3 regions of the Butyricicoccus sp. OF27-2pH9A genome follow, and region 3 is predicted to be linked to each of the others. Evidence: predicted binding sites of a transcription regulator. Region 3 holds the regulator's gene; each other region holds the start of a gene.
The links. The regulator LexA, encoded in region 3, represses DNA repair genes until DNA is damaged. The targets are predictions, from matches to a motif close to CNAACANNTGTTNG.
Positions count from the first base shown of each region.

Region 1: iolE (myo-inosose-2 dehydratase) is a predicted target of LexA. The motif match lies at 1,521-1,534, and genes of this name have one in related genera.
Region 2: iolE (myo-inosose-2 dehydratase) is a predicted target of LexA. The motif match lies at 2,683-2,696, and genes of this name have one in related genera.

Region 1 covers NZ_JAQEXK010000009.1:95,341-106,021, forward strand. The annotation lists gene PG722_RS08560 (oligosaccharide flippase family protein) at 1-56, opposite strand, end outside; gene PG722_RS08565 (helix-turn-helix transcriptional regulator) at 201-1,118, opposite strand; gene iolE (myo-inosose-2 dehydratase) at 1,664-2,563, shown strand; gene PG722_RS08575 (Gfo/Idh/MocA family oxidoreductase) at 2,787-3,803, shown strand; gene PG722_RS08580 (Cof-type HAD-IIB family hydrolase) at 3,939-4,739, opposite strand; gene PG722_RS08585 (YoaK family protein) at 4,743-5,453, opposite strand; gene atpC (ATP synthase F1 subunit epsilon) at 5,616-6,017, opposite strand; gene atpD (F0F1 ATP synthase subunit beta) at 6,019-7,416, opposite strand; gene atpG (ATP synthase F1 subunit gamma) at 7,516-8,379, opposite strand; gene atpA (F0F1 ATP synthase subunit alpha) at 8,401-9,906, opposite strand; gene atpH (ATP synthase F1 subunit delta) at 9,912-10,460, opposite strand; gene atpF (F0F1 ATP synthase subunit B) at 10,467-10,681, opposite strand, start outside.
Region 2 covers NZ_JAQEXK010000001.1:150,429-161,109, forward strand. The annotation lists gene frr (ribosome recycling factor) at 1-168, opposite strand, end outside; gene pyrH (UMP kinase) at 168-890, opposite strand; gene iolE (myo-inosose-2 dehydratase) at 1,709-2,641, opposite strand; gene PG722_RS00750 (NAD(P)-dependent malic enzyme) at 2,888-4,060, opposite strand; gene PG722_RS00755 (MATE family efflux transporter) at 4,355-5,713, opposite strand; gene PG722_RS00760 (hypothetical protein) at 5,809-6,441, opposite strand; gene PG722_RS00765 (hypothetical protein) at 6,472-7,119, opposite strand; gene PG722_RS00770 (transketolase family protein) at 7,300-8,271, opposite strand; gene PG722_RS00775 (transketolase) at 8,287-9,138, opposite strand; gene PG722_RS00780 (DeoR/GlpR family DNA-binding transcription regulator) at 9,730-10,485, shown strand; gene PG722_RS00785 (TspO/MBR family protein) at 10,520-10,681, opposite strand, start outside.
Region 3 covers NZ_JAQEXK010000002.1:6,366-17,046, reverse strand. The annotation lists gene PG722_RS02155 (hypothetical protein) at 265-675, shown strand; gene secA (preprotein translocase subunit SecA) at 796-3,612, shown strand; partial or broken gene recG (ATP-dependent DNA helicase RecG) at 3,681-5,735, opposite strand; gene lexA (transcriptional repressor LexA) at 6,645-7,235, opposite strand; gene PG722_RS02135 (Asp23/Gls24 family envelope stress response protein) at 7,530-7,880, shown strand; gene PG722_RS02130 (DAK2 domain-containing protein) at 8,185-9,834, shown strand; gene PG722_RS02125 (hypothetical protein) at 9,897-10,661, opposite strand; gene PG722_RS02120 (RNA polymerase sigma factor) at 10,654-10,681, opposite strand, start outside.

The DNA of each region.
Region 1 (10,681 bases), on a different contig from region 3:
CCTGCTGCGTATAAAATCGTTCCTTTTCTGACCCGCACAGCATGACCCCATTTCACGAAATTCTATGCGGATTTTGGATGGAATATGCGTACAAAAACTCCCGCAGCAAACCGCCCGTTCTGTACACGAGAATGCTTTTTTCCGCAGTTTTCCTCATTAAAAAATCCCTGCACAGAATTCTCACTCTGTACAGGGATTTTTTACTTGCGTTTGCGCTTAGGCTTCTCCTCGATGCCGGTGGACACAATATAATTCTGCCGGAACTTATTCGGCGGCATGCCGACGTTTTTGGTAAACTGCAGATTGAAATAACTCTGCGTGTCATATCCCACCATCTCTGCGATACGCGTGATGGACAGGTCGGTCGTGATCAGCAGCGTCTGTGCTTCACCGATGCGGCGGCGCAGCAGATACTGCACGGGCGAATACCCGCTCATCTGCTTGAAAACATGCGATAAGTAATACGGACTGATGTGCAGCGCCTCACCCATGCTCTGCAGCGTGATCGGCTCCATATAATGCTTGTCAATATATTCCTTAATCCGTCTGCCGAGAATGTGCGGCTCCTCCAGCGGCTTTTCCGACTCCGCGTGAGAACCGGCGGTGACCGTCAGCACCGACATCAGCAGCGCGTGCATCAGCGAACTGCAGAACAACTCAGCATTCGGCTCGCCCGCCGACAGGGTGCGGAACATCATTTCAAACAGGCAGTGCAGATCAGCGAAATACTTGCCGGTCGGGAATACATAGCCCGCATCATCCGGAATGAGTGCGTTTTCGCGCAGACCGGGCATATGCAGCCCGCCGACGGCAATGCAGTAGCTGCCGACTTCCATATTCGGACCGGAAACCTCGTCGTGCACCACGCCTGCGTTGTATACGAGCAGATCACCCGGCTTGATGATGACTTTTTTATCGTGAATCAGGTATTCGCTTGAACCGCTGCAAATAAGAATCAGCTCGACAAAATCCTCATGCGCATGCATGACACGCGGATGCGCACTGGCATCCGGTCGGATTTCACTGACGTAAAGCAGCTTCGGCTGATTCTCCCCCTCAAAAATTGATTTAACTTCCTTCTCTACAAAGCACTGTACGTTCAGGCTTGCCTTCGGCATAGTTTTTTGCAGCTCCTCTCTTTCTCTGACGGTGATTTTACTCTTATAAAAGTATAGCACACGGGTCCGTTGTGCGCTAGCACATATTTGCTTTTGCAGACCGCCGTATATCGTGCTTTTTTGCGGTCGGGCTGAGAATAATTATAAATTCTTGCTATTTGCAGATTCTTGTTTTTTGTTCTCGCTTATTTATAGTATAGCATATCCGACCGAGAATCTTCCGTATGTTTCTCTGCGGTTTTTCAGCTTTCGCAAACCTGCCGATTCGCCGGTCTCCGACCGGCAAAAAGCAGGATTTATAAAAACAAGCGCACAGCCTCAAACCCGCTCCGAAAAAATACTGTGCATTTTTACCGCCGCTTTTACCTCTAATATATTATATATATGGGATTTTCGGGTGTCCGAAAAAAAGTTTCCGTTTTTTGAATCAAGCCAAGAATCTAAAAGAAACCGTTCGCCATATCTGCTAAACTATAAGCACAAAGAGAAGAAAGAATCTCACAGCTCAGTTGTGAGATACAACAAGAATGAAAGGACGAAGCATTATGTTAGATCCCAAAAAGGTTAAAATCGGTATCGCGCCTATTGCATGGACCGAGGACGACATGCCGGAGATGGGTGCTGAAAACAGCTTCCTGCAGACGATCAGTGAAATCGCTCTGACCGGTTATGTTGGCACCGAGATCGGCTGCCAGTTCCCGCGTGATCCGGCGATTCTGAATAAGGAGTTTGGCCGCCGCGGTATTTCCGCCATCACCGGCTGGATCAGCACCTACTTAAATGAACTGCCGATGTGGCAGAACGAGCGTGCGTTCGTTGACCACATGAACTTCCTGAAGTCGATCGGCGCTACGATTATCAACACGTCCGATCAGTCGTTCTCCATTCAGCATCAGTGGAACACTCCGCTTTCCAACAAGAAGGTGCTGAACGACGATGAGTGGGAGGTACTGACCAAGGGTCTGGATCACCTCGGCAAGATCGCTTATGACAGCGGCATGAAGATCGTGTACCATCATCACATGACGACTACCGTGCAGAAGACCGACGAAATCGACCGTATGCTCGCTATGACCGACCCGAAGTACGTCAGCATGATTTACGATACCGGTCATCTCACCTTCTCCGGCGAGGACCCGATCGAAATTCTCAAGAAGCACCACGACCGCATCGGTCATGTCCATCTCAAAAATGTCCGCAAGCCTGCAATGGATAAGTGCTACGCCGAGAACAAGAGCTTCCTCCGTTCGATTCCGGAAGGCGTGTTCACCGTTCCCGGCGACCCGGAAGGCTGCGTAGACTTCCCGACCGTATTCAAGCTGCTCGACGAGTACAACTACGAGGGCTGGCTGGTCGTAGAGGCTGAGCAGGATCCGGCTATCGCAAATCCGCTCGAGTACGCCCGCATGGCCCGCGCCTACGTCAAGGAGCACACCGGACTGTAAGTTAACCCATTATTTTCAAGGCAATACCGCATAATTGGACAAGAGCGATTTGCGAGTAAATTTTGCGTACTGACGAGGCGCGGTTTTGCGGTAATACTTGACGTATTACCGTGAAATCGCAACAAAGTCAGGGCACAAAATTTCCGCAAAGCGCCGCAGCTTTAATTGTGCGGTGTTGCCTTAATAAAAAGAGTAAGAAAAGATCACAAAGGAGGGTATTACTATGAAAAAGTTGAAGATTGGTATCATCGGTGTAGGCCGTCTGGGTTATGAGCACGCCTGCAACATTGCAAACCGCGTTCCGGGTTCGGAGCTGGTAGCTATCGCAGACGCAAACTTCGACCGCGCAAAGCAGGTCGCTGAAGAACTGGGCGTAACCGCCGTTTACAACGACCCGAAGGATCTGTGCGCTGACCCGAACGTTGAGGCCGTTGCCATCATCACCAACACCGCTTCTCACGTTGAGATGATCAAGATTGCGATGGACGCAGGCAAGCACGTTTTCTGCGAAAAGCCGCTGGCTGACACGGTTGAAAAGTGCAAGGAGGCCGAGGCCATCATCGCCGCTCACCCGGAGCTGACCTTTATGCTGGGCTTCATGCGCCGCTATGACCACTCCTATCAGGTAGCCAAGAAGAAGATGGAGAACGGCGACATCGGTGATGTTATTCTGGTTCGCTGCTACTCGCAGGACCCGATCTCCATCATTGAGGGCACCCTGGAGTACGCTCCGCGCTCCGGCGGTCAGTTCATCGATATGTCCATTCACGACTTCGACCTGATTCGCTGGCTGACCGGCTCCGAGGTCAAGGAGCTGTGGGCAACCGGCGGCTGCTACGAGTTCAAGCAGTACAAGGACTGGGACGACGGCGATAACGTTTCCGGCCTGATGAAGATGGAAAACGATGCTATGGCATTCTTCTTTGCCGGTCGTGCAGCAGCTCACGGCTCTCATGTTGAGACCGAAATCGTTGGTACCCGCGGCACGCTGCGTATCGCTTCCGTTCCGACCGACTCTCTCGTAGAGGTTATGAGCCAGCACGGCGTATGCCGCGAGTGCTATCAGGACTTCATCACCCGTTGGCACGATGCATACATCACTGAGATTGAGGAATTCTGCGACTGCGTAGCAACCGGCCGCAAGGCAACTCCGGGCGTTATCGACGGCACCCAGTCCACCAAGATCGCCTTCCGCTGCAAGGAGTCCTTCCTGACCGACAAGAAGCTGACCCTCGAATAATCGTTCTCGAAACCGCATTCTTATTCCACATTCAATTTATTCTCTCTTATTTATATTCAAGTCTCCAAACAGAATACAAATACAGCCTAATTCAAAAAGAAACCCGAGAATCCTTCGATTCCCGGGTTTCGCTGTTTATTCCACCGCCAGCACGCTGCGGATCGTGCGGCACACGCCGTCCTCATCATTGGACGGACAAACATGCTTTGCGACCTTCTTGAGCCGCTCATGTGCATTCGCCATCGCGTAGGACTCGCCCACCGAGCGCAGAAGCTCCACATCATTCAGATAATCGCCGAACGCCATGCACTGCGCGGGTGTGATGTGCAGATTATCGCACATAACGCCCACGGCCACGCCCTTGCTCAGCCCCAGGCGCATCAAATCCACCCAGTCCGCGCCGGAGAGTGCTACCTGCAGCTTATCGTCGAACATCTGCCGATAGTACGGCAGCACGTTGGTTTCCGCTGCATTTTTGCAGAAAAGTGCCGCCTTGCACACCGGCTCCTGCTGCACGGCTTCAAGCAGATCAGGCACCTTTTTGCGACGTGCGTAGTACATCGCCATGTTCTCCACGAACACCGGATCGTCGTCCTCGTAGGCCGCGCCGTCCCGCATGGACGCGATTGCGTGCACATTCGGCAGACCGCGCGCCAGCTCCACAGCCGCGCACACCAGCTGCTGCGGCATGGCCTCGAACGACACGATTTTGCGTCCGTCGCACACCATGCCGCCGTTTTCGCTGATGTACATCAGCTCGTCCGCGATCTCGCCGAACTGCTCGTACAGGTTGTAATACTGCCGTCCGGATGCAGGCGCGAAGCGTACGCCTATCTTTTTCAGCGTGCGCACCAGCGGAAAAAAGCCCTTGGGCAGCTGCTTACGGCTGGACAGCAGCGTGCCGTCCATATCTGCGGCGATCAGTTTGATCGACATGGTTTACCGTTCCTTTCCGGCGGTCTCCTCCGCCTCGAGCGTATGTTCTTCCTCGACAAACATGACTGCAAAGACCAGACTCAGCGGGATACAGGTCAGCAGCAGCGCTTTTTCGCCAATTCTCGCGGTTGTCAGTGCGCCAATCGCACCGCCGAGGATAAAAAACAGGATGATTGAGTAATAGTTGCGCGTTTTGCGGATCGCATTCCGGTCGCCGGTCTGTGCCCAGATTACAAGCTGCTCGGTGCCCGAACGCAGGTTGCCTGTACACATCGTGGTTGCAAATGCGCTGCCGCGCACCTTGCGGAACGACTCGACCTGCATCGCGCAGATGAACGAGATCATGATGTTGACCGTGGTATTCAGCGTCTGCGGCAGGAATGCCGCTGCAATCAGCAGCACGATCTCGACCAGCACGACAATCTGTCTCCAGTGGATGTTGATGTCGCTCTGGCGTTTTTTGTACCGCCGCTTGACAATCTCCGCCGCCACAACGCCCAGTGCGAACGCCAGAATCGGCAGGAAATATTCGGCTGCCCGCAGCCAGTTGCCCTCGGCAATATTCGCGCCGAACAGGACAATATTGCCGGTCTGCGCGTTAGCAAACACCTTGCCGCGGCAGAGATAGGTATATGCGTCAAAAAAACCGCCGGCCATAGCCAGCAGTGCACCCAGCAGCAGCGATTCCGACATCTGCCCGTGCGCTCGTTTCATGGAAATTCCCCCATTTCATTTCGGCAGAGAATTTTTCTTTGTCTTCCAGCGGCTATTATAGCACAAAAAATCCCCCGATTCAATCAAATCGAGGGATTTATATTCGGTCAATATGCCGAATTATTCAGTAATGCTGATACAATTCCTCTGCCGGAAATTGTATCATTTGCTCTCCGCGATGCGAATACGGTTTACCGCCTTTTTCAGCTTGCCCTGTGCGATATCCATTTCACGGTCGCCGGCCTTTTTCTGCAGAATCGCTTTCGCACGGTCTGCGGCCTCACGGGCACGGGCAACGTCGATTTCGTCGGCCCACTCGCAGGTACGCGCCAGCACGACCGTCTGCTCTGCCGAAACATCCACAAAACCACCCGAAACCGCCGCTACACGGCGTTCGCCGTTCCGGATAATGGTCAGGCCGCCGGTGCCGAGCGCCGCAACATACGGCACATGGTTCGGCAGGATGCCGACATCGCCCTGTGAGGTGCGAACCACGATACGGTCCACTTCACCGTCGAAAAACTGCTTATCGACCGTGAGCACCTTGAGATGAAAGGTAGCCATATTATGCCCCCTTCTTAGCCTTCTCCACTACCTCGTCGATCGTGCCGGCAAACAGGAACGCCGACTCAGGCAGATCGTCATGCTTGCCCTCAAGAATCTCCTTGAAGCCGCGGATAGTCTCAGCGACCGGCACATACTTGCCCGCCATACCGGTGAACTGCTCTGCAACATGGAACGGCTGCGAGAGGAAGTTCTGGATCTTACGGGCACGGGCAACGGTCAGCTTGTCCTCGTCGGACAGCTCATCCATGCCGAGGATGGCGATGATATCCTGCAGATCCTTGTACTTCTGCAGAATGGACTGCACCGCACGGGCAACCTCGTAATGCTCCTTGCCGACAACGTCCGCCGACAGGATACGCGAGGACGAATCCAGCGGATCAACCGCCGGGTAAATACCCATGGATGCGATATCACGCGACAGAACGACCTTTGCATCCAGATGCGAGAACGTGGTAGCCGGAGCCGGGTCGGTCAGGTCATCGGCAGGCACATAAACAGCCTGTACGGACGTGATCGAGCCCTTCTTCGTCGAGGTGATTCGCTCCTGCAGTGCGCCCATCTCGGTTGCCAGCGTCGGCTGATAGCCTACGGCAGACGGCATACGGCCGAGCAGCGCGGAAACCTCCGAGCCAGCCTGCGTGAAGCGGAAGATGTTGTCGATGAACAACAGCACGTCCTGACCCTCGACATCGCGGAAATACTCCGCCATGGTCAGACCGGAAAGTGCAACGCGCATACGCGCTCCGGGCGGCTCGTTCATCTGGCCATAAACCAGCGCAGTCTTGTTGATAACGCCGGATTCCTGCATCTCGTTGTACAGATCGTTGCCCTCACGGGTACGCTCGCCTACACCGGTGAATACCGAAATACCACCGTGCTGCTTTGCGATGTTGTTGATCAGCTCCATGATGATAACGGTCTTGCCGACGCCTGCGCCGCCGAACAGACCGATCTTGCCGCCCTTGGCGAACGGCGCGATCAGGTCAACGACCTTGATGCCGGTCTCGAGGATCTCGGTCGTGGACTGCTGCTCCTCGTAGGACGGCGCCGGACGATGGATCGGCCAGCGCTCCTCGCCCTCGACCGCCGGCTTGTTGTCCACCGGCTGACCGAGCAGGTTGAAGATACGTCCGAGGTTCTTGTCGCCTACCGGCACCGTGATCGGGCTGCCGGTATCGACTGCCTTCATGCCGCGCACCAAGCCGTCGGTGGATTCCATTGCGATGCAGCGCACGGTATCCTGACCGATGTGCTGCGCAACCTCGACCGTGATGATCTGACCGTGGTTGTCGATCGTAATAGCATTCAGCAGCTTCGGAAGCGCGTCAGCGGCAAATTTAATGTCAAGCACCGGTCCGGTGATCTGGACAACGGTGCCAATATTCTGCTCACTCATTGGCAAAACTCCCTTTTGTGAAAAGAGTGAAGAGTGCAGAGTTCACAGTGAAGAGACGAGAGGTATCTCCGCTCTCCACTCTTCTATCTCCACTCTCGATTAAGCTCCTACCTCGCCCGAGCCGGCCACGATCTCCGTAATTTCCTGTGTGATCGCTGCCTGACGCGCACGGTTGTAGGACAGATTCAGATTTTCGATCATCTCGCCCGCGTTATCCGACGCAGCCTCCATTGCCATGCGGCGCGCCGACTGCTCGGAGCAGTAGCTTTCGACTACCGCGCCGTACAACACGCCGTACAGATACTCCGGAATGACTGCATCAAACACGCTCTCCGGCGAGGGATCGTATTCGGTCAGAACATGGGCGCCTGCCGGCTGCTTGTCTGCCGCGTCAAAGTGCGCGGGCAGCAGCTTGAGGCACTTCGGCTCCTGCTGCAAGGGAGAAATGAACTCCGTATAGCACAGGAAAACCTCGTCCACCCTGCCCTCGCGGAACAGCTTCAGCATGTCCTCCACGATGGGATGCGTATCACTGATGCGCATGGTCTCGGCAATGCCGGGATAGTCCGCCGCCACCGTTACCGGACGCTTTGCGTAATGCTCCTGCGCCTTTTTGCCGATGGTGATGACCTGCGCCTGCTTGCCCTGCATCTCGGCAGCGGCGAGCTTGAACAGGTTGGCGTTGTAGCCGCCTGCCAGTCCGCGGTCGCCCGCGATGACGATGTACAGGCTGTTCTTGACCTCACGCGGTCTGGTATAAACCGATTCGCTGCCGCGCGTTGCACCCGCCAGACGCGTAATCGTCTGGTACAGGGCGTTGAAGTACGGTCTTGCGCCGAGCGCACGCTCCTTCGCGTGGCGCATCTTGGAGGACGCGACCAGCTCCATCGCCTTGGTGATCTGCATGGTGGACTGCACCGATTTGATACGGCGCTTGATGTCCTTCATATTTCCGGAAGCCATTTTCAGTCCCTCCCTTTCGCGTTAGTGCTCGGAAAGGAACTTACTCTTGCATTCCTCGATTGCCTTTGTCAGCTTTTCCTTCACATCATCCTCCAGCTTGCCGGTGGTGCGGATGGACTCCGGAATGTCGCCGTAAACGCTGTCCACGAAGGAGAACAGCTCCTTCTCGAACTCGCCGATCTGATTTGCCGGAATATCAAGCAGTGCGCCCGAAACAACGGCATAGATGATGATAACCTGCTTCTCGACCGGAATCGGGCTGTTCTGCGGCTGCTTGAGCACCTCTACGATGCGCGCGCCCTGTTCCAGACGCTTCTTGGTGTCCGCGTCCAAGTCGGAGCCGAACTGCGAGAACGCCTGCAGCTCACGGAACTGCGAGTACGCCAGCTTGAGCGTACCGGCTACCTTTTTCATTGCCTTGATCTGCGCGTTGCCGCCGACGCGGGATACCGAAATACCCGGGTTTACCGCCGGACGGATACCGGAGTTGAACAGCTCGGTCTCGAGGAAGATCTGACCGTCGGTAATGGAGATTACGTTGGTCGGGATATATGCCGAAACGTCGCCTGCCTGCGTCTCGATGATCGGGAGTGCGGTCAGGCTGCCGCCGTTCTGGATGTTCGCTGCACGCTCGAGCAGACGAGAGTGCAGATAGAATACGTCGCCCGGATAAGCCTCACGTCCTGGCGGACGGTGAAGCAGAAGGGAAAGTGCACGGTAAGCTACCGCGTGCTTGGACAGATCGTCGTAAATGACCAGAACGTCCTTGCCCTTGTGCATGAAGAATTCACCGATCGAGCAGCCCGCGTACGGTGCAATGTACTGCAGCGGTGCAGACTCGGATGCGGTTGCGGCGACGATGCAGGTATAATCCATCGCGCCGTTGGCAGCAAGCGTCTCTGCAACCTGTGCAACGGTCGAACGCTTCTGACCGATTGCTACATAGATACAAATAACGCCTGTGCCCTTCTGATTGATGATGGTGTCCAGACAGATCGCGGTCTTGCCGGTCTGACGGTCACCGATGATCAGCTCACGCTGACCGCGGCCGATCGGGATCATGGAGTCGATCGCCTTGATACCGGTCTGGAGCGGCACATTAACGGGAGCTCGCTCGATGATGCCCGGTGCGGGCATTTCGATCGGACGGCTCTCCTTGGTTTCGATAGCGCCCTTGCCGTCGATAGGCTTGCCGAGTGCGTCGACAACGCGGCCCAGCATGGCTTCACCGACCGGGACCTCCACGATTCGCTTGGTGCGCTTTACCGTGTCACCCTCGCGGATGTTCTGATCCGAGCCGAGGATAACCGCGCCGACCAGCTCTTCCTCCAGGTTCTGCGCCATGCCCTGCACGCCGCCCGGGAATTCGAGCAGCTCGCCTGCCATGCAGTTTTCAAGGCCATGGATATGCGCGATACCGTCACCGACGGTAACGACAGTACCTACGTCGGTCAGCTTGATCTGGCTCTGATAATGCGTGATCTGCTCCTTGATAATGCTGCTGATCTCTTCGGAGCGCAATTCCATAAAAATCACCTGCTTTCCTGTGTACCGGTCAACCGTGCTGCAAGCTCTTCCAGACGGGTGCGCAGGCTGGTATCGAACTGCTCGTTGTTGACTTTCACAACGATGCCGCCCATAATACTCGGATCGACCGAGCATTTCAGCTCTACCTTTTTACCCGTAACCTGTTCCATCTTGCCGCGCAGCTTGTCGGTCAGCGCCGCACTCATCGGCACCGCCGTGACCGCCAGCACCTCTACGATGCCGTTTTCAAAATAATACTGCTCCTTATATGCCTGACACATCTCGTGGATAAGACCGATGCGGCCCTTATCCGTTACGAGCATCAGGAAATTGAGCAGAAAAGGCTCGATACGTCCCTCGAACACGGCTTTCAGGACCTTTTGCTTGTCCTCCGCCGCGATAGAGGGCGTTGTGAGCATTTTGAGGAAATCCGGTTCGCTGTCAAACGCCGCGCACACCTCGGTCAGCTGATCGAGATACAGCTTTTCCTGCTTCTCGTCCTGCGCGACCTCGTAAAGGCTCAGTGCGTAGCGCTCGCTTACCATATCCGCCATGTTTGCTCACCCCACCTTGTCAATAAAGTCTTCGATAAAGCGTTCGTGATCCTCCGGCTTTACATCGCGCTCCACGATCTTGGAGGCGATCATCACGGACAGATCCGCAACCTCATCCTTGAGTTCCTTGTGCGCCTTGATGCGCTCCTGCTCGATGACGCGCTCGGCCTTCTTGACCATAGCGGATGCCTGCTGCGAGGACTCGCGCAGGATCTCATCGC
Region 2 (10,681 bases), on a different contig from region 3:
AATTGCCGCAACCTGATTCAGCGGGGTCGGTGCACCGTAATACTCAACGGTGATCTTATCGAGAACCGCCGGGTTTGCGCGGCCTGCGCGAACTGCTGCCAGCTCCTTGGAGAGCACGTCCAGCGTTTTCTGCATTTTTGCCTCGTGGGACTTGATCTGTTCCTTCATTATTTTACCTCCTCAACGATCGTGCCGATCTTTTCGCCGTTAACAGCGCGGTGAATATTTTCGGGGTCGGAAAGCGCGAATACCAGAATCGGGATATGGTTATCCATGGACAGCGAGGTTGCCGTGGAATCCATAACGCCGAGACCCTGATTGAGCACGTCCATGTAGCTCAGCTGGTCGTACTTCTTGGCATCCGGGTTGACAGCCGGGTCGGAATCGTACACGCCATCTACGTTCTTTGCCAGCAGGATAACATCCGCGCCAATCTCTGCCGCACGCAGAACCGCTGCAGTGTCGGTCGAGAAGAACGGGCAGCCGGTGCCGCAGCCGAAGATAACGACACGGCCCTTTTCGAGGTGACGGGTCGCGCGGGAACGGATGTACGGCTCAGCGATCTTGTTCATCTCGATAGCGGTCTGTACGCGAACGTCCACGCCGCGCTGCTCCAGAGCATCCTGCAGAGCCAGTGCGTTGATGGTGGTTGCCAGCATGCCCATGTGGTCCGCGCGGGTGCGCTCCATCTTGCCGCCGCCGTCCTTTACGCCGCGCCAGAAGTTGCCGCCGCCGACAACAATGCCGATCTCGCAGCCCTCTTCGTTGCATTTTTTGATCACATCGCATACCGGACCGATGACATCAAAGTTCAGGCCGAAATGCTTATCGCCCGCAAGGGCTTCGCCGCTGATCTTGATCAGTACGCGCTTATATTTCTGTGCTTCCATGCTCCACACTCCTTATTCTATTCCTGTTTACTATTCTACCCTATTTTCGGAGAATTTGCAACGATTTATATAGCGGCAAATGAATAAAAGGCGAAGCGGTTTGCGCCCTCCGGACGGTTGCAGGCTCCCCTGAAAGGGGAGCTGGCGCAGCTTGCTGCGACTGAGGGGTTTCGGCACCGGTTTTTCGGGGCATCCGAACCGCGCAGGCGGTTCACCGCTTCCGGGCGAAGCGTTTTGCCGTAGACTGCGGCGGGGATTGCCGCTACGCGCGGCATAACAGTGCCGCGCAACTCGTTTTTCGGCACAAACCGGCTGCAATCGCAGGATTTGGATAATCTGCACAGGTAAAAATGTTGCGCGGCACGGGTATGCCGCGCCTGCGTAGACTAAACCGTATGTGTAGCAGAAAGGTATCTGACATTGCGTATAGGTAAAGAAATGGGCAGACACATTGGTCTGCCCTACGGAACGGTAACCCGACTGCCGTTCCCCTTTTTCATGCTTACGCAGTCTACCATCTGCACCCAAGCCCTTGCAGGAAAAGGGGTGATTCACAAGAGGGTGGAAAACCGCAGGTTGTCTACCCTCTTGTGCGCCCGCCGCGTGCAGCGGCAACATTCCCGCACGCCGCAGCGTGCGAAATCCTCTGCCGTGGGTACGGCAACCCCCTCCACCGCCGTTCGGCGGTTCCCCTCTCCTTTCAGGGGAGGCTTCCGGTCGGTGCAAACGGTTCTTAACGACATATATCCTTTGGGGAACGCAAAAAACCGAGGGCAACTGCCCTCGGTTTCGTGCTTTATTGCGCGATATGCGAAGAATTACTTCTTCAGAACAACCTCGCCGCCCAGACCGGTGTGTGCAGTGATGTACTCACGGCCCATCTTAGCGTACTCGAACGGATTAGCCTTAGCCGGATCCTGCTCTGCCTCTACCATGATCCAGCCGGTGTAGCCAGCCTTGTCAAGCAGATCGAATACAGCGTCGAACTCTACGCAGCCGTCCGGATCGCCCGGTACGGTGAAAGCGCCTGCGCGAACTGCATCCAGGAAAGACCAGTGCTCAGCGCGAGCCTTCTCAACCAGCGGCATGCGCATGTTCTTCAGATGAACGTGACCAACACGGTCAGCGAACTTCTCGAGCATCTTTACCGGATCCTCGCCAGCGAAGGTGAAGTGACCGGTATCGAAGCACAGGAATACATACTTCGGGTCGGTGTTCTCCATCAGGCGGGTAGTCTCCTCAACGGTCTGGCATACGGTGCCCATGTGATGATGGAAGCAGGTGCGGATGCCGTACTTCTCCATGGACAGCTTGCCCAGCTTGTTCAGGCCGGTGGTGAAGCGATCCCACTCCTCGTCGGTCAGAACGCGCTTCTTGTCGTCCAGAACCGGCGTATCGAGCTGACCCTGAATAGAACCGGACTGCTCGGATACGTTGATAGCGGTAGCGCCAACGTAGGACAGGTAATCCAGCTCCTTGATGAACTCAGCCTCTACCTCTTCGTACGGCTTGTCAACCAGGAAAGAGGAGAACCACTTGGAAGCGATGGTCAGGTTGCGGGCGTCCAGCATGTGCTTGAGGACGGTCTTGTCCTCCGGATACTTATGGCCTACTTCGCAACCGTCGAAACCAGCGAGCTTCATCTCAGAGATGCACTGCTGGAAGGTGTTCTCGTCGCCGAGATCCCACATATCATCATTGGACCAGCCGATCGGGCAGATACCCAGTCTTACTTTCTTCGGATCTAACATAGTTATTCCCTCCATAATCTTCTCTCTGCGTCTGCGCAGAACAAACGCATTTTTGTTATTCTTATTGTACCCTTATGCACTGTAAATGTCAAACGCATTTTTTCACAAAGCCGAGTTGTGCAATCCGCTGTTTTTGTCATTCCGCGAACTTGTGCGTGTGCGTGCACGCACTTTTGCGCAAAAACCGCGCGAGATTGTTCCCGCGCGGTTGATTTTGTCTTATCTGTAACTTTTCGTCTGCTGCGCTCAGATACGGGCCACACCGGAATCGCGGGCAGCCTGTGCAACGGCATCTGCTACCGAACGGATGACCTTCTTGTCGAACGCCATCGGCATGATATACTCCGCATTCAGCTCCTCATCGGAAACGCAGGCCGCGATCGCCTTAGCCGCTGCCAGCTTCATCTCCTCGTTGATGTCGCTTGCGCGAACATCAAGTGCGCCACGGAAAATACCCGGGAACGCAAGCACGTTGTTGATCTGGTTCGGATAGTCCGAACGGCCGGTGCCGACAACGGCAGCGCCGCCCTTCTTTGCGTCCTCCGGCCAGATTTCGGGCACCGGATTTGCCATAGCGAATACCATCGGGTCTTTTGCCATGGTGGAGACCATCTCGGCAGTGAGCACCTGCGGAGCAGACATGCCGAAGAATACGTCCGCACCCTTGACAGCATCGGCCAGCGTGCCTGTCATGTGCTCGCGGTTGGTGACCTTGGCCATCTCCTGCTGTGCCGGATTCAGACGCTCATCGCCCTCGCAGACGATGCCGAAGCGCTCGACCATCGTGATGTGCTTGACGCCGAGGAACATCAGGAACTTGGTAACGGCGATAGCAGCCGCGCCGCAGCCGTTGACGACCATCTTGATCTCATCCACCTTGCGGCCGGTCAGGCGGCAGGCGTTGAGCAGAGCCGCACCGCAGCAGACAGCCGTGCCGTGCTGGTCATCGTGGAATACCGGAATGTCGCAGACCTCCTTGAGTCGGCGCTCGATCTCAAAGCAGCGCGGAGCCGCGATGTCCTCGAGGTTGATGCCGCCGAACGAGCCGGAGATCAGCTGAATGGTGCGTACGATCTCGTCCACATCCTTGGAAGCCACACAGAGCGGGAACGCGTCCACGTCAGCGAACGCCTTGAACAGCGCGCACTTGCCCTCCATGACCGGCATGCCGGCAATCGGACCGATATCGCCCAGACCGAGCACCGCGGTGCCGTCCGTGATGACCGCAACCAGATTGTGGCGGCGCGTATAGGTGTAGCTGAGAGACGGATCGTCCTTAATCTTGAGGCACGGCTCGGCAACACCCGGCGTGTACGCGATCGACAGATCGTCCTTGCTGTTTACCTCACAGCGGGCCACGACCTCAATCTTGCCGCCCCATTTTTCATGTGCCTGCAGTGCGCGTTCCTTAACGTCCATGTTCTGTTCCTCCGTTATCGTTCTTGTTCCGTTCGACGGAAAGAGTTTTCTATCTTACCTTATTATACAGAGTAGAAATGCGTTCGTAAAGGGGTAGTTTGTACAAAGAGCGGGAAGTAATTGAGGATGTAGGATAAAGGACGGAGAATGAACGTAATGATTCATCGTGTTTCTCCGTTTTTCATATTATCATAAAGGTACACCTTGTCGCACCCTACGATTTAGATTTTATGTGTAATGCAATAGCATGAAGAAGGTTAAACTTCTCATGCTCTTCACTCTCAACTCTTCACTCTACTTGCAGCATTGTTTCGCCACCAGCTTCGGCAAGAGGAACATGGCCGCGCAGCCGGAGAACACCGCCGACACGACATCGGACAGCGGCTCAGAAAACATAACGGCCGTTGCCCCGAAAATCGGCGGCAGGACGAACACGCTGACAAGGAAAATGCCCTTGCGGAGCATGGAAAACGTCAGTCCCCATTTGACAAGGCCCATGCCGGTCATGCCGTCCACGAACGGGTACTGGATGGTCAGTCCGAGCACGCCGAGCGAGTAGGTGTGGATCATATACGCCGCCATATCAATATACACCGGGTCTTTGGTGAAGATTTTGACAAAAGCGCCCGAGACCGTCTGCGCGAGCAGGAACATGATGCCGCAGAACACGAGGCACAGCAGCACAATGCACCGAAACGCCTTCATGACGCGTTTTTCGTCGCACGCGCCGTAGTTATAGCCGAGAATGGACTGCGTGCCCGCCGTTATTCCGCCGAGCGGCATGGTGATGATGAGCATGAAGCTCTGCATGATGGCAGCACACGCGATGAGCATATCGCTGTCTGCGCCGCCGTATTTGCGCAGCATGACATTGATGGAGATGAGCAGCACGTTATCGAGCGCGATGATGAGCGCAGGCGACAAGCCGACCTGCACGATACGGCGCATCCAGCCAAAATTGACCGGCTGACGGGTAATGCGGACAGCAGCTCTGCCGCTGAACAGGAACCGCAGAATGTACACCGTCGAGCACGCCTGCGACAGCACGGTTGCAAGAGCGGCTCCGCGCACGCCCATGTGCAGCGCAAAAATGAACACTGGGTCAAGTGCGATATTTACGGCCGCTCCGAGCATAACCGACCGCATTGCGGTACCGGAAAATCCCTGACTCATTGTAATTTGATTGAGTCCGTAGCTCAGTAATGCGAACACCGTGCCGGAAACATAGGTCGTAAAGTACGCCTGCGCGTAGTCCCACAGGAGCTCGCTGCAGCCGAAGGTGAACAGGATCTGCCGCTTGAAAATAAGCAGCGGCACGGTCGCCAGCACGCTCAGCGCCAGCAAAAGGTAGAAGCTGTTCGTGATGATCTGACGGGCGCCGTCCATGTCGCGCCGCCCCATGCGGATGCTCATCAGCGGTCCGCCGCCGAAGCCGATGAGCGCACCGATGGCGGTTATCATGGTCACCACAGGCGCGCACACGCCGACACCGGCCAGCGCCGCATCGCCCGCGCCCGCGATGTGGCCGACATACATGCGATCGACCACGCTGTATAGAATATTGACAAACTGTGCCAGCATGGCCGGTATGGCAAGCTGCAGAACCAGCTTGCCGACCGGTGCGGTGCCCAGTGGGCTGTCTGTTTGGGACATGGTTCTCTCCCCTTTCTGCTCCCTCTATTATAGTGAAATTCGCAGTTGGCGTAAAGAGAAAAATGCCCTGACGAGAGGTCAGGGCATTGCATGTTTTATTTAGGAATGCTGTCGTCATATACGAATGTTGCCGTAATGGCATCCGCATAGATGCAGTTTTTCAATTCTTCGCTGCTATCTGGTTCGATAAACGCATTGATATCTACCGTGTGCGTTGCTCCATCCGTGTTAAACACACGCACAACAAGCGGTATCTCTACATCGACTGCTAAATCGTCGATTGGCTTCTTCTGTCCCGCGACAGCCACTGTCAGGTTGTCCGTTGGCAGTTTGCTCAGCTCGGACGAATCTCCATACTGGGTCGAAGCGCCGCCACTCGGGAACGTCATCTCAATATCATACGCCGCATTGATTGTATCGGCATCATGCCGGAAAATGATTTTGCCGGTGCCGCTATTCAGACCCATACCATACGCACCGATAGGTTTGTCCATGTTCTGCCACGCATTGCCATCCCATGTGTAGCTGTTGAATGTTATTCCGTTGGCTTCTGTGTTGTTGCCGGAAAAATGATACTCTACAACCGCACCCGATTGTTTCTCTGTCGTAGCCTGCTCCACCGGCGTGATGGAAATCGTATTATCCGCCGGCTGTGTCTCTGCCTGCCCGCACCCGCTCAAAATCCCCACAAGAGCCAGTGCCAGTCCTGCTGCGTATCGTTTTTTCATGTGATAACCTCCTTTTATCAAGTTTTGTCTTTACTTCTGAATAAAAATGACAGTGTACACTTCCGCGTAAACGCCTTCCTGTACAGCTTTGCTGTTTTCCGGGTCATTGAACGCCGCAACCGTCACCGGACGCAAGGTATCACCCTTGCGGTACACTCGAATGAGGATTGGCGTTTCCACACCGACAGCCAAATCGTCAATCGGCTCTTCCATCGTGCCAACCGCCACGGAATTTTCACCAACCACCAGACCTTCTATCTCTTTCGGCTCTGCTGCCAGGTGCGACCAGCCGCCATCCGGATAGTGCACCTCGATCGCGAAATTCGCATTGATGTCACCGTCACGCCGCAGCGCAATTTTGCCCGGCTGACCGTTCAAATCCATCTGATACATGCCCGAAACCAGTCCATCACGGCCTTTATACGGCGTCCACTGGCTGTCTTTCCAGATGTAATGATGAATCTCCATGCCGTTGGCATCTGTGTGGTTGCCGGAAAATTCATACAAAAAGAACGTGTTGGCAGTCGTACTCGTACCGGTCAGCCAAATCAGCTCCTCCTGCTCCTCGGACAGCTCCACCGGTGCAAGGTGCATGGTGTTGTCTGCCGCCGTTTGTCCGCACCCGCTCAAAATCCCCACAAGAGCCAGCGCCAGTCCTGCCGCGTACCGTTTTTTCATGTGGTACACCTCCTCCTTTTACTGTTGTGCTTACAGTGTAGCAGATTTGGGTGATATTGTCTATTTCCAGACCATGCAAAATCTGCGTTTGCTTCTGTGCAATGTAACGACAAAAAAGCGTTCCGACATACGTCGGAACGCTTTTCGATGCAATTTTACTTCGCGTATCTGCGGGAAAACTTAGCCGTTCTTGCGAGCGATAGCCTTCTTAGCAGCCTCTACGATGTGAGCAGCGGTCAGACCGTACTCCTCGCGCAGGAAGGACTCAGCGCCTACCTGACCGAAGCGATCCTCAACGCCTACCATCTCCATCGGAACCGGGTTGTTCTTGATAACAACGTTAGCAACAGCAGAACCCAGACCAACCTTTACCTGATGGTTCTCAGCAGTTACGATAGCGCCGCACTCAGCAGCGGAATCGAGGATGAGCTGCTCGTCGAGCGGCTTCCAGGTGAACATATCGATAACCTTGGCAGAGATACCCTCAGCAGCCAGCTGCTCCTGAGCCTTCAGTGCCTCGTCTACCATGATGCCGGAAGCGATGATAGCTACGTCCTTGCCTTCCTTCAGGGTAACGCCCTTGCCGATCTCGAAGTCAGAGCCATCGCCGTAAACGGTGGTGAAGCCCTTACGGATCATACGCATGTAGGAGAACTTGCCGGATGCTGCCAGCTTCTTGGTCAGGCAGTTGATCTGAGCGAAGTCAACCGGGTCGATAACAACTGCTTCCGGTACGGACATGTACAGAGCGCAGTCCTCGAACGGCATGTGGGTACCGCCGTTGTATGCAGCGCATACGCCGGGGTCGGAACCGATAACGTGTACCGGCAGCTTAGCGTAAGCTGCGGACATGAATGCCTGGTCAAATGCACGGCGGGAAGCGAAGCAGCCGAAGGAGTGCATGAATACGGTGCGGCCGGTAGCAGCAAGACCTGCAGCAACGCCCATAGCGTTAGCCTCTGCGATACCTGCGTTTACGGTCTGCTCCGGGAAAGCCTTAGCCAGCTTGCCGGTATTGATGCAGTTCTCGAGGTCGCAGTCAACATGCATAACCTTGCTGTCCTTCTCCATCAGGTCCAGCATAGCGGTAACGTAACCGTCACGGTTGTTACGAGAATCCTTCTCGTGCTTGCCAATCAAAGTAAAGCTCATGTTCAATACCCTCCCTTACTGTGCCTTGATCTCAGCGAGCTTCTTCTCAGCAGCAGCAATGGCTTCATCCCACTGCTCCTTAGTCGGCTGAGAGGAGTGCGCGCCAGTGCCTTCAGCAAAGGTGGCGCCCAGGCCCTTAACGGTGTTCAGGACGATGCAAGTCGGTACGCCCTTGGTGTCGTAAGCGAGCTGAACAGCGTCGTAGATCTGCTCTACGTCATTGCCGTCCTGCAGCTCGATCACGTTCCAGCCAAATGCTGCGAACTTAGCACCGATGCCCTTGCCGTGGCTCATAACCTTGTCAACAGCACCGTCGAGCTGGTACTTGTTGTCGTCTACGAAGCAAACGAGGTTGTCCAGCTTGTAGTGAGCTGCGAACTGTGCAGCCTCCCAAACCTGGCCCTCATCGCACTCGCCGTCGCCAACAAATACGAATACATGGCTGTCGCGGCCGTCGAGCTTGTTGCCCAGAGCAGCACCGGTAGCGGTGGACATGCCCTGACCGAGAGAACCGGTCGTCAGGTCAACACCGGGGGTCTTGGTGCGGTCGGTATGGGACGGGAAATTGGTGTGCGGCTGATTGAGGGTATAAGCGTCCTCAACCGGGTAGAAACCCTTCAGACCGAGGGTAGCGTACATAGCCGGACCAGCGTGGCCCTTGGACAGTACGCACCAGTCACGATCTTCCCAATGCGGGTTCTTCGGATCAACCTTCATTACTTCGCCGTACAGAACTGCCAGCGCATCAATAACGGACATTGCACCCGGAACGTGGCCGAAGCCAAGCGAACCGACGGTCTTCAGGGTCTCCACACGGATTTCCTGAGCAAATACACGAAGCTCCTGCATCTTTTCTGCTTTCTGCATTGCATACACCTGCCTAATTCAAAATATAATTTTCTCTCCGCGGAACAGGTTCCAGCGTACAGCGGCACAATGCCACTGTTTTACGAATACAAGTGTATCACCAAACCGCCAAAATTTCAACCGAAATTCCTGCATTTGTTCGCAAAATTCCAATTTCATTCAAACGCCTTATGGAAAATATCTAATTTATTTCGAGTAAAATTAGGTAATTTGTTGGTTATCTGCTGGTTATATGTATTTATTTTGTTGGTAAACCTCTTGCAAAACGGTAAAAATATATTTTCAAAAGGGGTATCCCGCCCTGTTTCTGCTGTTTGTCTGCGTATCCCTCTCCCCGCAGACGGGTTAGCGCTTCTCTCCCCGCTCGCTGTCAGAAATTATTTTCAAAAGGCGGTTTTACGGATTTTTCTCACTTTTTGCCGTTCTTCGCCGCGAGTTTTCATGTATTTCCGACCTTTTTCTCCAAATCCATGTCATATTCCCATTCTTCGGAGCAGTGGACATTTGGTTACAAATTTGATAAACTAAAGAAAACATTGTGGATACATTCGGATACTACTGGGCGGATATTATTATGTGGGAGCTGTGAATATGAAAGTCAGCCGTCTCAATTCGATAGAGCAATATGTCATCTCGCGCGAGACCGTCAGCATTGACGAGCTGTGCGAGGTTTTTGGCGTGTCCAAGAATACCATCCGCCGCGACCTGAACGAGCTTGAGCAGCGCGGTCACATCACCAAGGTATACGGCGGCGTGACCGCTACGGTGCCGTCCGGTGCCGTGCCGACGCCCATCCGTTCGGGTCTCAACCAGATCGACAAGTCTCTCATCGGCCGTCTGGCCGCCGAGGAGGTCGCGGATGGCGATACCATTTTTATCGACTCCGGCACGACCACCCTGTGTCTGCTGCGGTTTCTTGTGGCAAAAAAGCGAATTACAATCATCACACACTCGCTCGGCGCGCTGAGCGAGGCCTCCAAGTACGATAACCTTAATATTATCTCGCTCGGCGGCATTTACAGCCCGACTACAGATTCGTTTGTCGGCCTGTCCGCGATCGAAGCGCTGTCCACCATGCGTATCAACAAGGCGTTCATGGGCGCGACCGGCGTGTCGCTGACTGCAGGCATGACCAACACCACCTTCCTCGAAGCCGAGATCAAGCGTGCCGTTGTTCACCGCGCGGATAACATCTACGGCATGGTCGATTCGTCCAAGATCGGCAAGGAAGCGATCGTCACGTTCTGCCACCTCAAGGACCTGACCGCCTTCATCACCGACTGCGAACCGCCGAAGGAGTACGTTGATCTGTGCAATGCAGAAAACGTAAAGCTGAGATATGAGTAACAGAAAGGGAGCAAATCACACGATTTGCTCCCTTTTATTTATTCAGGAACCAGACACCGGCATTGAGATAAGCCGCGTACACCAGCCAGACCAGGTATGGCACGAGCAGCCATCCCGCCTGCTTGTCAATGCGGTAAAACGCCCTTGCGGTGACGAGCACGAGTGTCAGCAGCAGAATCAGCCACCAGAACGCCGT
Region 3 (10,681 bases):
CACGCAGTTCGTTCTCCCCGCACAGTCGGTGCTGAAAAGGTTCCACCCGGAAAATCCCGCTTGCTGAAATTACCATTTTGACAAATCCCGCGCATTCCGCGTGATACAATAACACTCCGCGGCACCGGCATGGAGTCATCTAATTATCCACAAGTCTGTGGATAAATCCGTGCAAAATCACGCCGCAACGGAGGAGTTTTTACGCAGACAGCAGTTTTCACCGCAGCGGCTAAAATAAACGCGCTTCCGCTGCGATTTTACCCGTTGCGCAACAATATCGCGCTGTGCACGCTTGGTGCGGACGAACGGCCGCTGACCGGTCACGACGAAGTCACCTCGGTGGACCGCAGTCTGGTGCTGAGCAGCACCGCCGTCCATCTCGGTGAGCACGGCAGCATCCACGACCTCGCTGAAAGCGAAATCTACCGCTGGGCCAACGTGCGCGGCTACGTTGCACTGCACCGCACCCAGCCCATCTATCTGAGCGAGAACCGCTGCATGATGCACCTGCGGCTGACCGGCGTGCGGCTCGGCATGGAGCAGGTGGTAGTCTACACCTGGCTTTCCGGCGGCATGGCGCGTGTAGACCGCCTGTGGCATCCCCTGTCCGAACGGGAAAACGACCCATCCGACGCCGTGTTTGCCGCTACAGCCGCCGCTTTAACGGCTTTATAATATCAGCAATTTGCTTATTCACAAAAAATTTATTTATATTCTGTCCACTTTATGCTATAATACTATCGTATATGTAACAAATGGGGCTATTGCGCCCTTTTGAAAGGCTGAAGAAAAGTAATGGCTAATTTTTTGACCAAAATTTTCGGCACGCACTCGTCGCACGAGCTGAAAAAGATCTACCCCATTGCGGATAAAGTGGACGCACTCGAAGAGCAGTTCAAAAAGCTGACCGACGACGAGCTGCGCGCCAAGACAGACGAATTCAAGCAGCGCTACCAGAACGGCGAAACGCTCGACCAGCTTTTGCCGGAGGCATTTGCCACCTGCCGTGAAGCCGCATGGCGCGTACTCGGTATGCGTCATTACCGTGTACAGGTCATCGGCGGTATCGTCCTGCATCAGGGCCGTATCGCAGAGATGAAGACCGGTGAAGGCAAGACCCTTGTGGCTACCCTTCCCGCTTATCTGAACGCACTGACCGGCAAGGGCGTACACATTGTCACCGTCAATGACTACCTCGCCAAGCGAGACAGTGAGTGGATGGGCAAGGTATACCGCTTCCTCGGTCTCAAGGTTGGCCTTGTCATTCACGAGGTCCCGCCGCAGGCCCGCAAGGCGATGTACGCCGCTGACATTACCTACGGCACGAACAACGAGTTCGGTTTCGACTACCTGCGCGACAACATGGCGATCTACAAAAATGCAATGGTTCAGCGTGACCATGCGTTCGCCATCGTCGATGAGGTTGACTCCATCCTGATTGATGAGGCGCGTACCCCGCTGATCATCTCCGGTCAGGGCGAGAAGTCCTCTCAGCTGTACGAGATTGCTGACCGCTTTGCCGCTCAGCTTTCCTGCCTGCGCGTCAAGGAAGTGGATGCCAAGGAGGAGCAGGACGACATCGATGCCGATTACATCGTCGATGAAAAGGCAAAGACCGCGACGCTGACCCCCCACGGTCAGAAGCGCGCCGAGGCTTACTTTAAGGTAGAAAACCTGTCCGATCCCGCGAATACCACGCTGCAGCACCACATCAATCAGGCCATCAAGGCACGCGGCGTTATGCAGCGCGACGTAGATTACGTTGTCCGTGACGGTCAGGTCATCATTGTTGATGAGTTTACCGGCCGTCTGATGTTCGGCCGCCGCTACAACGAGGGTCTGCATCAGGCGATCGAGGCCAAGGAAGGCGTAAAGGTCGAGCACGAGAGCAAGACGCTGGCAACCATCACCTTCCAGAACTACTTCCGTCTGTACGGCAAGCTGTCCGGCATGACCGGTACCGCACTGACCGAGGAGGAGGAGTTCCGCCACACCTATCAGTTGGACGTTATCGAAATCCCGACCAACAAGCCGATTGCCCGTAAGGACAATCCGGATGCGGTTTACAAGAACGAACGCGGCAAGATCATGGCGACCATTGCCCGCATTGAGCAGTGCCACGCAAAGGGTCAGCCGATTCTGGTCGGCACGGTTTCCATCGAAAAGTCCGAGGAACTGAGCAAGATCCTGAAGGCTAAGGGCATCAAGCATACCGTCCTGAACGCAAAGTATCACGAGCGCGAGGCGGAGATCGTTGCACAGGCCGGCAAGCCGGGCGCAGTTACCATTGCGACCAACATGGCAGGCCGTGGTACCGATATCATGCTCGGCGGCAACGCCGAGACCATGGCGCTGGATGAAATTAAGAAGTATCTCCGTCACGAGGTCGAGGACCGTGTGCAGAAGGGCGAGATGGACGAGCGCGTTGCGCACGACTACATCGACCACATGATCTACGAGGCAAACGGCCATGCCGACACCGACGATCAGGAGGTTCTGGCTATCCGTGCCAAGTTTGAGGAGCTGTACAGCAAATTCAAGACCGAGACCGACGCGGCAGCCGAAAAGGTTCGTGCGGCAGGCGGTCTGTATATCCTCGGCACCGAGCGTCATGAATCCCGCCGAATCGACAACCAGCTGCGCGGCCGTGCCGGTCGTCAGGGCGACCCCGGCGAATCCAGCTTCTACATTTCGCTGGAGGATGACCTCATGCGTCTGTTCGGCTCCGAGCGTATCCAGAACATGATGGACACCCTCGGCATTGCCGATGATGAGCCGATCGATCAGAAGATTCTGTCCGGCGCGATCGAAAATGCTCAGAAGAAGATCGAATCCCGCAACTTCGGCGTTCGTAAGCACGTCCTTGAGTATGACGATGTGCTGAACACCCAGCGTCAGACCATCTACGCACAGCGTCTGCAGGTGCTCGAGGGCAAGGACGTTAAGGACAACATCGTCAAGATGATCGACGAGACCATCGCCCATGCGGTTCATGCCGCCATCGGCGAGCATAACCTGATTTCGACCGAGATGGTTGAACAGGCGCGCCGTCCGTTCATCGGCGTATTCCTGCGTCCGGAGGACTGCACCTTCACGCCCGAGGAGTGCGACGACCTGACCGCTGACCAGCTGACCAACATTCTGGCAGATCAGGCGCATAAGGTTTATGACGCTAAGGAGCAGGCCCTTGGCTCGCCCATCATGCGTGAGCTGGAGCGCGTTGTACTGCTCAAGAACGTAGACAGCAAGTGGATGGACCACATCGACGCTATGACCGAGCTGCGCAACGGCATCGGCCTGCGTGCATACGGTCAGTACGATCCGGTGGTCGAGTATAAGCGCGAGGGCTTTGATATGTTCGACGCGATGATCGATTCCATCCGCGAGGATACCGTCCGCATGATCTTCCTTGCACAGGTTCGCACCCGTGAGGAACCCAAGCGTGAGCAGGTAGCCAAGGAGACCGGCGCAGCAGGCGCAACCGACGGTTCTGTCAAGGCAGAGCCCAAGCGTGCCGGCAAGAAGCCGGGCCCAAATGATCCGTGCCCGTGCGGCAGCGGCAAGAAGTATAAGAAATGCTGCTACCTCAAGCCGGACGACCCGTATAAATAACTGTCGAGAAACCGGACTTTATTGACAGACTGAAACAGGAGAGAACCGAGGTTCTCTCCTGTTTTTATTTAATTGAACGCTTCATCATTTTGTTCGGCGAACATACGCTGCACACGGTCGAGCAGGATGGGATAGCCGGCGAGTGTTGGGTCGGCGGCCAGCAGCGCTTCCGCTTCCTCGCGGGCGTTCTGCATGAGCGCAAGGTCAGCCGCCAAATCCGCAACGTGCAGTGCGGGCAGGCCGTGCTGCCGCTGACCGAAAAAGTCACCCGGACCGCGCTGCGCGAGGTCTGCGCGTGCGACCTCGAAGCCGTCGCCGGTTTTGCACAGGATGCGCAGGCGCTCCCGCGCGACCTGTCCCTTATCCGCGCCGAAGAACACGCAGTACGACTGCCGTGTACCGCGGCCGACACGTCCGCGCAGCTGATGCAGCTGCGACAGACCGAACCGGTCTGCGTCCTCGACCACCATTAGATTGGCGTTCGGCACGTCCACACCGACCTCGATAACCGTCGTTGCAACCAGAATATCGTATTTCTGCGCTGCAAAATTGCGCATAATCTGATCTTTTTCCGCGTTTTTCATCCGTCCGTGCAGTACAGCCACGCGCCGGTGCGGAAGCAGCTTCTGCAGGTCTTTTGCATGCTGTTCCGCACTTTTCAGCTTGGTTTCTGCATTTTCGCTGTCCTCGATGAGTGGACACACGACGTAAGCCTGCCCACCGAGACCGACCTGCTTGTCGATGAAGGCAGTAATACGTTTGCGCATGTTTTCGCCCACGGCGTAGGTCTCAACCGGACTTCTTCCGGGCGGGATCTCGTCCAGCACGGATACATCCAGATCGCCGTACATAATGAGTGCGAGCGTGCGCGGAATCGGCGTAGCCGACATGACGAGCACATGCGGCGAGCCGCCTTTCGCGGACAGCGCGGCACGCTGCGCCACACCGAACCGGTGCTGCTCATCCGCGATAACGGCACCCAGCCGGTGGAACTGCACACCCTGCTGAATGAGCGCGTGCGTGCCCACGACCACCTGCGCCGCACCGGTCTCAATGGCGGCCAGTGCCGCACGTTTCTGCGCGGCAGTCATCGAGCCGGTGAGCAGCGTGCACGAGATGCCCAGCTCATCCAGCATGGGTGCAAGCGTTTCCGCGTGCTGCGCGGCGAGGATTTCGGTCGGCGCCATGAAAGCCGCCTGCCAGCCGTTCTGCGCGGCCAGCGCACACAATCCGGCCGCTACCACTGTCTTGCCTGAGCCGACATCACCCTGCACCAGCCGATTCATAGGCCGTCCGGAGGCGCAGTCTGCCGCAATCTCCATAATCGCACGCCGCTGTGCACCGGTCGGCGTAAACGGCAGGGCTTCAAAGAACGAATCCAATCCATTTGAGGTGAAAACAATGCCGGAATCCGCCTTTCGACGCTCCTTCAGCTGCTGCAGGCCGCAGCAGAGCAAAAACAGCTCCTCGAATACCATGCGTCGGCGCGCCTGCGCCACATCGTCCTTGGTTTTCGGTCGGTGAATGGCAGAAAGCGCATCTACTGCATCCGGCAGGCGGTATTTCGCCCGCAAAAGTTCGGGCAGCGGATCCGGCCATTCACCGGTCAGCGTGTCGAGAGCGGCAGCGGTTACACGCTCAAGATCGCGCTGGGTCAGTCCCGCCGTCAACGGATAGACCGGCACAATGCGTCCCGGGTGGTCAGCGTCCGGTGCGACCTTCTCCGACTGCGGGGAAACCATTGTGCGGCCGCGCCCGAATCCTTGCACCTTGCCGTAGAACACATACTCCTGTCCCACGCGCAGCTGTGCCGCAGCATACGGATTGTTGAAGTAGGTGACGTTCAGCGTGCCGGTTTCATCGTAAATCATACACTTGACCAACGTCAGGCCCTTGCGGATACGGTTGACCTTGGGTTCGGTGCCGACCACCGCGCGCACGGCGTACTTGTCCTCCATGTCGATTTCCGCAATCGGCGTGATGTGGGTGCGGTCCTCATAGTCGCGCGGGTAGGTCTCGAGCGCGTCACGCAGCGTGCGTATATGCAGTTTTTCGAGCAGCTTCGCCTTTTTCGGGCCGATGCCCCTGACGAACTGGATGCTGTCATCAACCGATGGCATGTGGACTCTCCTTTTGGAATTTCGATTTACAAAGCACCCGCTTTACGGGACGCGCGAACCGCTCAGGCGGTTCGCCCATTCTGGGCGGCACCCTTTTTCTGCACCAATTGACCGAGGCGCACGAACCGCGCAGGCGGTTCGCCCTAACGGGCGGAGCGTTTTTCGCTGAACCTCAGCGAAGGAGCTGCGCTCTGCGGAGCGCGGGAGACTGCCGCGTCCGCGGCGGGGACAAAAAGGAAGGGACACCTGCGGTTTCCCTTCCTCTTTGGACTCCTACCTTTCCCTTATTTGATAGCCTGACGCAGACCAGAGACCGGCGACAGCTTCGAAAATAAGAGTACGACAGAGGATTTTTTCTTCCGTATATTTCTCAACCTGTTCGCAGTGTCAGATACCATTCTGCTGCACAGATCGGCTATTTCCAGCAGGCGCGGCATTACAGTGCCGCACAATTCGATAGCGCGTTGCTACAGACAGTTTCTGCGAAGATAAATTGTACCAAACACCTAATCCGTAGGTGCCGTGCGGTACAACGTGTTAAAGAGTTGCGCAACACGGTCATGTTGCGCCTACGGAGATGAACCCACATGTGTAGCAGAACGGTATCTGACACTACGAACAGGTTGCAAAAGACACGGTAGAAAAAATCCTCTGCCGTTCCCTTTTTTCGGAGCGGTCACATGTCGGCAATCTTCGCCAGATCCTCCAAGGGAAAGGGGTGATTCACAAGAGGGTGGAAACCGCAGGTGTCTACCCTCTTGTGCGCCCGCGCGGCGTCAGCGCACGTCCCCGCCGCAGGGCGCGGCGAAGTCCCCGCTTGATTTCAAGCGAAAAACCTCCCGCCCGTTAGGGGCGAACACGCCTGCGGCAGTTCGCGTCCCCCCGCTCAGCCGGTACTGAAAAAGGCTGCTCTTAATACTCGCGGTAAACCGCCTTCACCACGCCTAAAATCTGGCACCCGGTGCCATTGATCGGCGGATACGCCGGATTCTCCGGCATGAGCCATACACCGTCCGGCGTAATGTTGAGCGTCTTGCAGGTGGCCTCATCCTCGAGCAGCGCGATCACAATATCGCCGTTGCGCGCCTGCACATCCTGCCGGATAATGACCAGATCATCATCCATAATTCCCACGCCGATCATCGAATCGCCGCGAATACGCAGCGCGTAATACTCGCCGCCGCCCGCTGCCGGCTCGAACGGCACATAGCCGATATGCTCCTCCACCGCGAGGATCGGCATACCGGCGGTGACGCGGCCCAGAATCGGCACGCGCGGCACCATGGAAGGGCCGCTGACCGGCGTCAGCGCACGCGATTTATGCTCATTCGGCTCCAGATAACCAGCCTCCTGCAGCTTTTTCAGGTGCGCATGCACGGTGGACGGCGACCGCAGTCCCATCTCTGCACCAATCTCACGCACCGAAGGCGGATAGCCGTGTTCAAGGGAATAACTGCTTATATAATCCAGTATCTGCTGTTGTTTGGCGGAAATCTTCTTCATTTTCGGCACTCCTCGCTGTTTCCGTCGGAACATACGTTCGTAATTTTATCCTTATTATACCGCAATCCGCTGCAATAAGCAAACATTTGTTTGCATTAACCTGCACGAATTTTCCGCGTTAATCGACACTATCCTTTATTTTATCCATTTTTCTGCCGCCGTGTTGAAAAATAACGCAGTTTCATCACCGCATTGCTTGTATTTTACATGATTTTGTTATATCATATAAACAGCAAAAGTATTGATTATTGCGGGGCAGACGCATTCTGCCTTAACTCGCAGGGAGGTTTTTATATGACCATCAAGACCGATCTCGGATATATCGACATTACCAACGAGGTGCTGGCCGGCATTGCCGGTTACGCAGCATCCTCCTGCTTCGGTGTCAAAGGCATGACCATCCGCTCCATGTCGGACGGACTGGCGCACCTGCTCGGACTGGAAAACCAGTCGCGCGGCGTAAAGGTCACCGAGGCTGTGGACGGCGGTGTCAACATCGACCTACACATTGCAGTCGAGCACGGCGTGAATATTGCCACCGTCTGCCGCTCTATCATCGGCGAGGTACGCTATCATGTTGAGCGCCTGACCGGTGTGGACGTAAAGAACGTCGATATCTATGTAGAGAGCATCAAGGCGGACTGACACCTATAGGGGACTTCGCAAGTCCCCTATATACGGAAGTCAGTTCCGTAGAAACTGACTTCCGATACCCGAACGACGCGCCCCAAGGGCGCTGAGTCGGAGTAACAAAACCCACGCTCATGTCGCGGGTTTTGTTGCGGCATAACGCCGCTGTTTGAATACCGCGGTACAACCGCGGACGTCTGCGGACGGAACCAATGACTCGGATTGCCCTAAGGAAATCCCGTCATGCGGTTACGGTTTGCAAGCAAACCGAAATCTTATTACGCGCAACTGCGCGGTTACTTTTAGGAGAGTTAGATAAATGGCAGATCAGAAAATCAACGGTGCGCTGTACCGGTCCATGGTGATCGAGGGCGCACTCGCCATTGCAGAAAAGAAGGAACAGGCAAACGAACTGAACGTATTCCCGGTACCGGACGGCGATACCGGCACGAATATGTCCATGACGATGGGTTCCGCAATGGCTGAGATGGAAAAGCTCGCCGCGCCGACCCTCGCCAAAGCGGCGGACGCGACCGCTTCCGCGCTGCTGCGCGGCGCGCGCGGCAACTCGGGTGTTATCCTGTCGCTGCTGTTCCGCGGCATGGCGAAAAAGCTGCGCGAGACTGACGAGGCCGACGGCCGCACACTCGCGCTTGCGCTGCGCGAGGGCGTAGACACCGCCTACAAGGCGGTTATGAAGCCCGCTGAGGGCACCATCCTGACCGTATCGCGCGTTGCGGCACAGCACGCAGTCGAGCTGTGTCAGGCCGAGCCGACGCTCACTGCAGAGCAGGTTCTGGCAGCGATCATCGAGCAGGGCCACACCGCACTTGAGGAAACCGTTCATCAGAATCCGGTGCTCGAAAAGGCAGGCGTGGTTGACGCCGGCGGCTTCGGCTTTATCACCATCTTCGAGGGCATGCTGGACGCGCTGCGCGGCATCCACAAGGAACGTGCTGTTGCGGCAGAGCCGACCAAGTCCACCGCAGACTTCGCTGCGATCAACGACGAGGACATCACCTTCACCTACTGCACCGAGTTCATCGCATCCCGCAAGGACAAGGCACGCAATGTTGCCCGTCTGCGCTCTATCCTGAACGAGATCGGCGATTCGCTGGTTGTTGTCGAGGATGATGATATCGTCAAGGTACACGTTCACACCGACCAGCCAAACAAGGCGCTCGAGGAGGGTCTGAAATTCGGTCCGCTGCTGACCGTTAAGATCGAAAACATGCGCGAGCAGCACACCGCCAAGGTAATTGAGGGCACGGCAGACGCGCCCAAGGAGCGCGTGATCGTTCCGGCAGAGAAGAAGTTTGGCTTTGTAGCCGTTGCTGCCGGTGAGGGTCTCAAAACCCTGTTTACCGACCTCGGCGCGGACGTTGTCGTACAGGGCGGACAGACCATGAACCCGTCCACCGACGATATTCTGCACGCTGTCGATGCCGTTCCGGCAGAGATCGTTTTCGTGCTGCCGAACAACAAGAACATCATCATGGCTGCCGAGCAGGCGGTTCATCTCTCCGAGGAGAAAAAGGTGATCGTCGTGCCGACCAAGACCATCCCGCAGGGCATTTCGGCTATGCTGGCAGTCGATCCGGAAGCCGAGCAGGACAGCGAGCTGGCGCTTGCTATGCTGGACGCGGCAAAGCACGTCCGCAGCGGTCAGGTGACGTATGCGGCCCGCGACAGCGAGTTTGACGGCAAGAAGATCAAGCAGGGTGAGTATCTGTCGCTGTGCGAGGGTAAGCTGTGCGCCAACGGCAAGGAAACCTCGGTCATCAAGAAGCTGGCGCGCGAGATGGTCTCCGACGACAGCGCGTTTGCAACCATTATCTTCGGCGAAGGCGTTACCGAGGAGCAGGCCGCTGAGGTCGAGAACCTGCTGCACAAGGAAAATAAGGAGATGGAGATCAACGTCATCGACGGCGGTCAGCCGGTTTACTACTACATCATTTCGGTAGAGTAAACCGTCCGGAAAGCATAAAAAAGCATCGAGAGAAGCTCTCTCGATGCTTTTTTCGTTAGGTTTTACTGAATAAACTCTGCCGCCATGCCGAACATCGCCTGTGCATCCAGACCGGTGTCGAAGCCGCTGATGAGGTACGTTACGCCGTCCTGCTCCCAGAGTACGGACTGGAACATTTTATCCTCCACCTCGTCCGAGCCGTAGCTGATAACGAGTTCGCCGTTCTTCTCCTGCTGCTTTTCCTCGTCGGACTTCTCGTAGTCGGGCGGTACGAAGCGGTAGTGCGCATCGCGGTAGGTCAGCGTAACGCCGTTTACCTCGGTGGTCGTTGCCGGTACCGGATTGTCCTGCTCGTCCTCGGTGAACACGGTGTAGCTCTTATGTGCGGACAGATTCAGCTCCGCGCCATCCTTCGTGTAGGTCGCGTCCACCTCGCTGACTTTTTCGGTCTCGCCCATGTCGTTCTGTGCGGTGGTATCCACATCAAAGCCGTAGCTGAACGTATACTCGCCAATCTTGTCCGGCAGCGTGAGCGCTACACCTGCATCAGCCAGATGCGCCTGCGTGCTCGACAGATCCAGCCGCTGGTCAGACCAGCCCTCACTGAAAATGCCGCCCATGCCGCCGGCGGCGAATGCGCCGGTCACCGCAATCGCAGCGACAGCGGCAACCGCCACAAAGCGTTTGCTCCACAGATGACGCTTGCGTGCCGGTGCATTGTTCAGTGCGAATTTGACGCGCGCCTGCATCGAATCCGGTGCATGCAGCTCATCTGCACACTGATGCAGCATTTCCTTGATTTCACGTTCCATTTTGATTTCATCCATGATTTGCAGCCTCCTTCGGC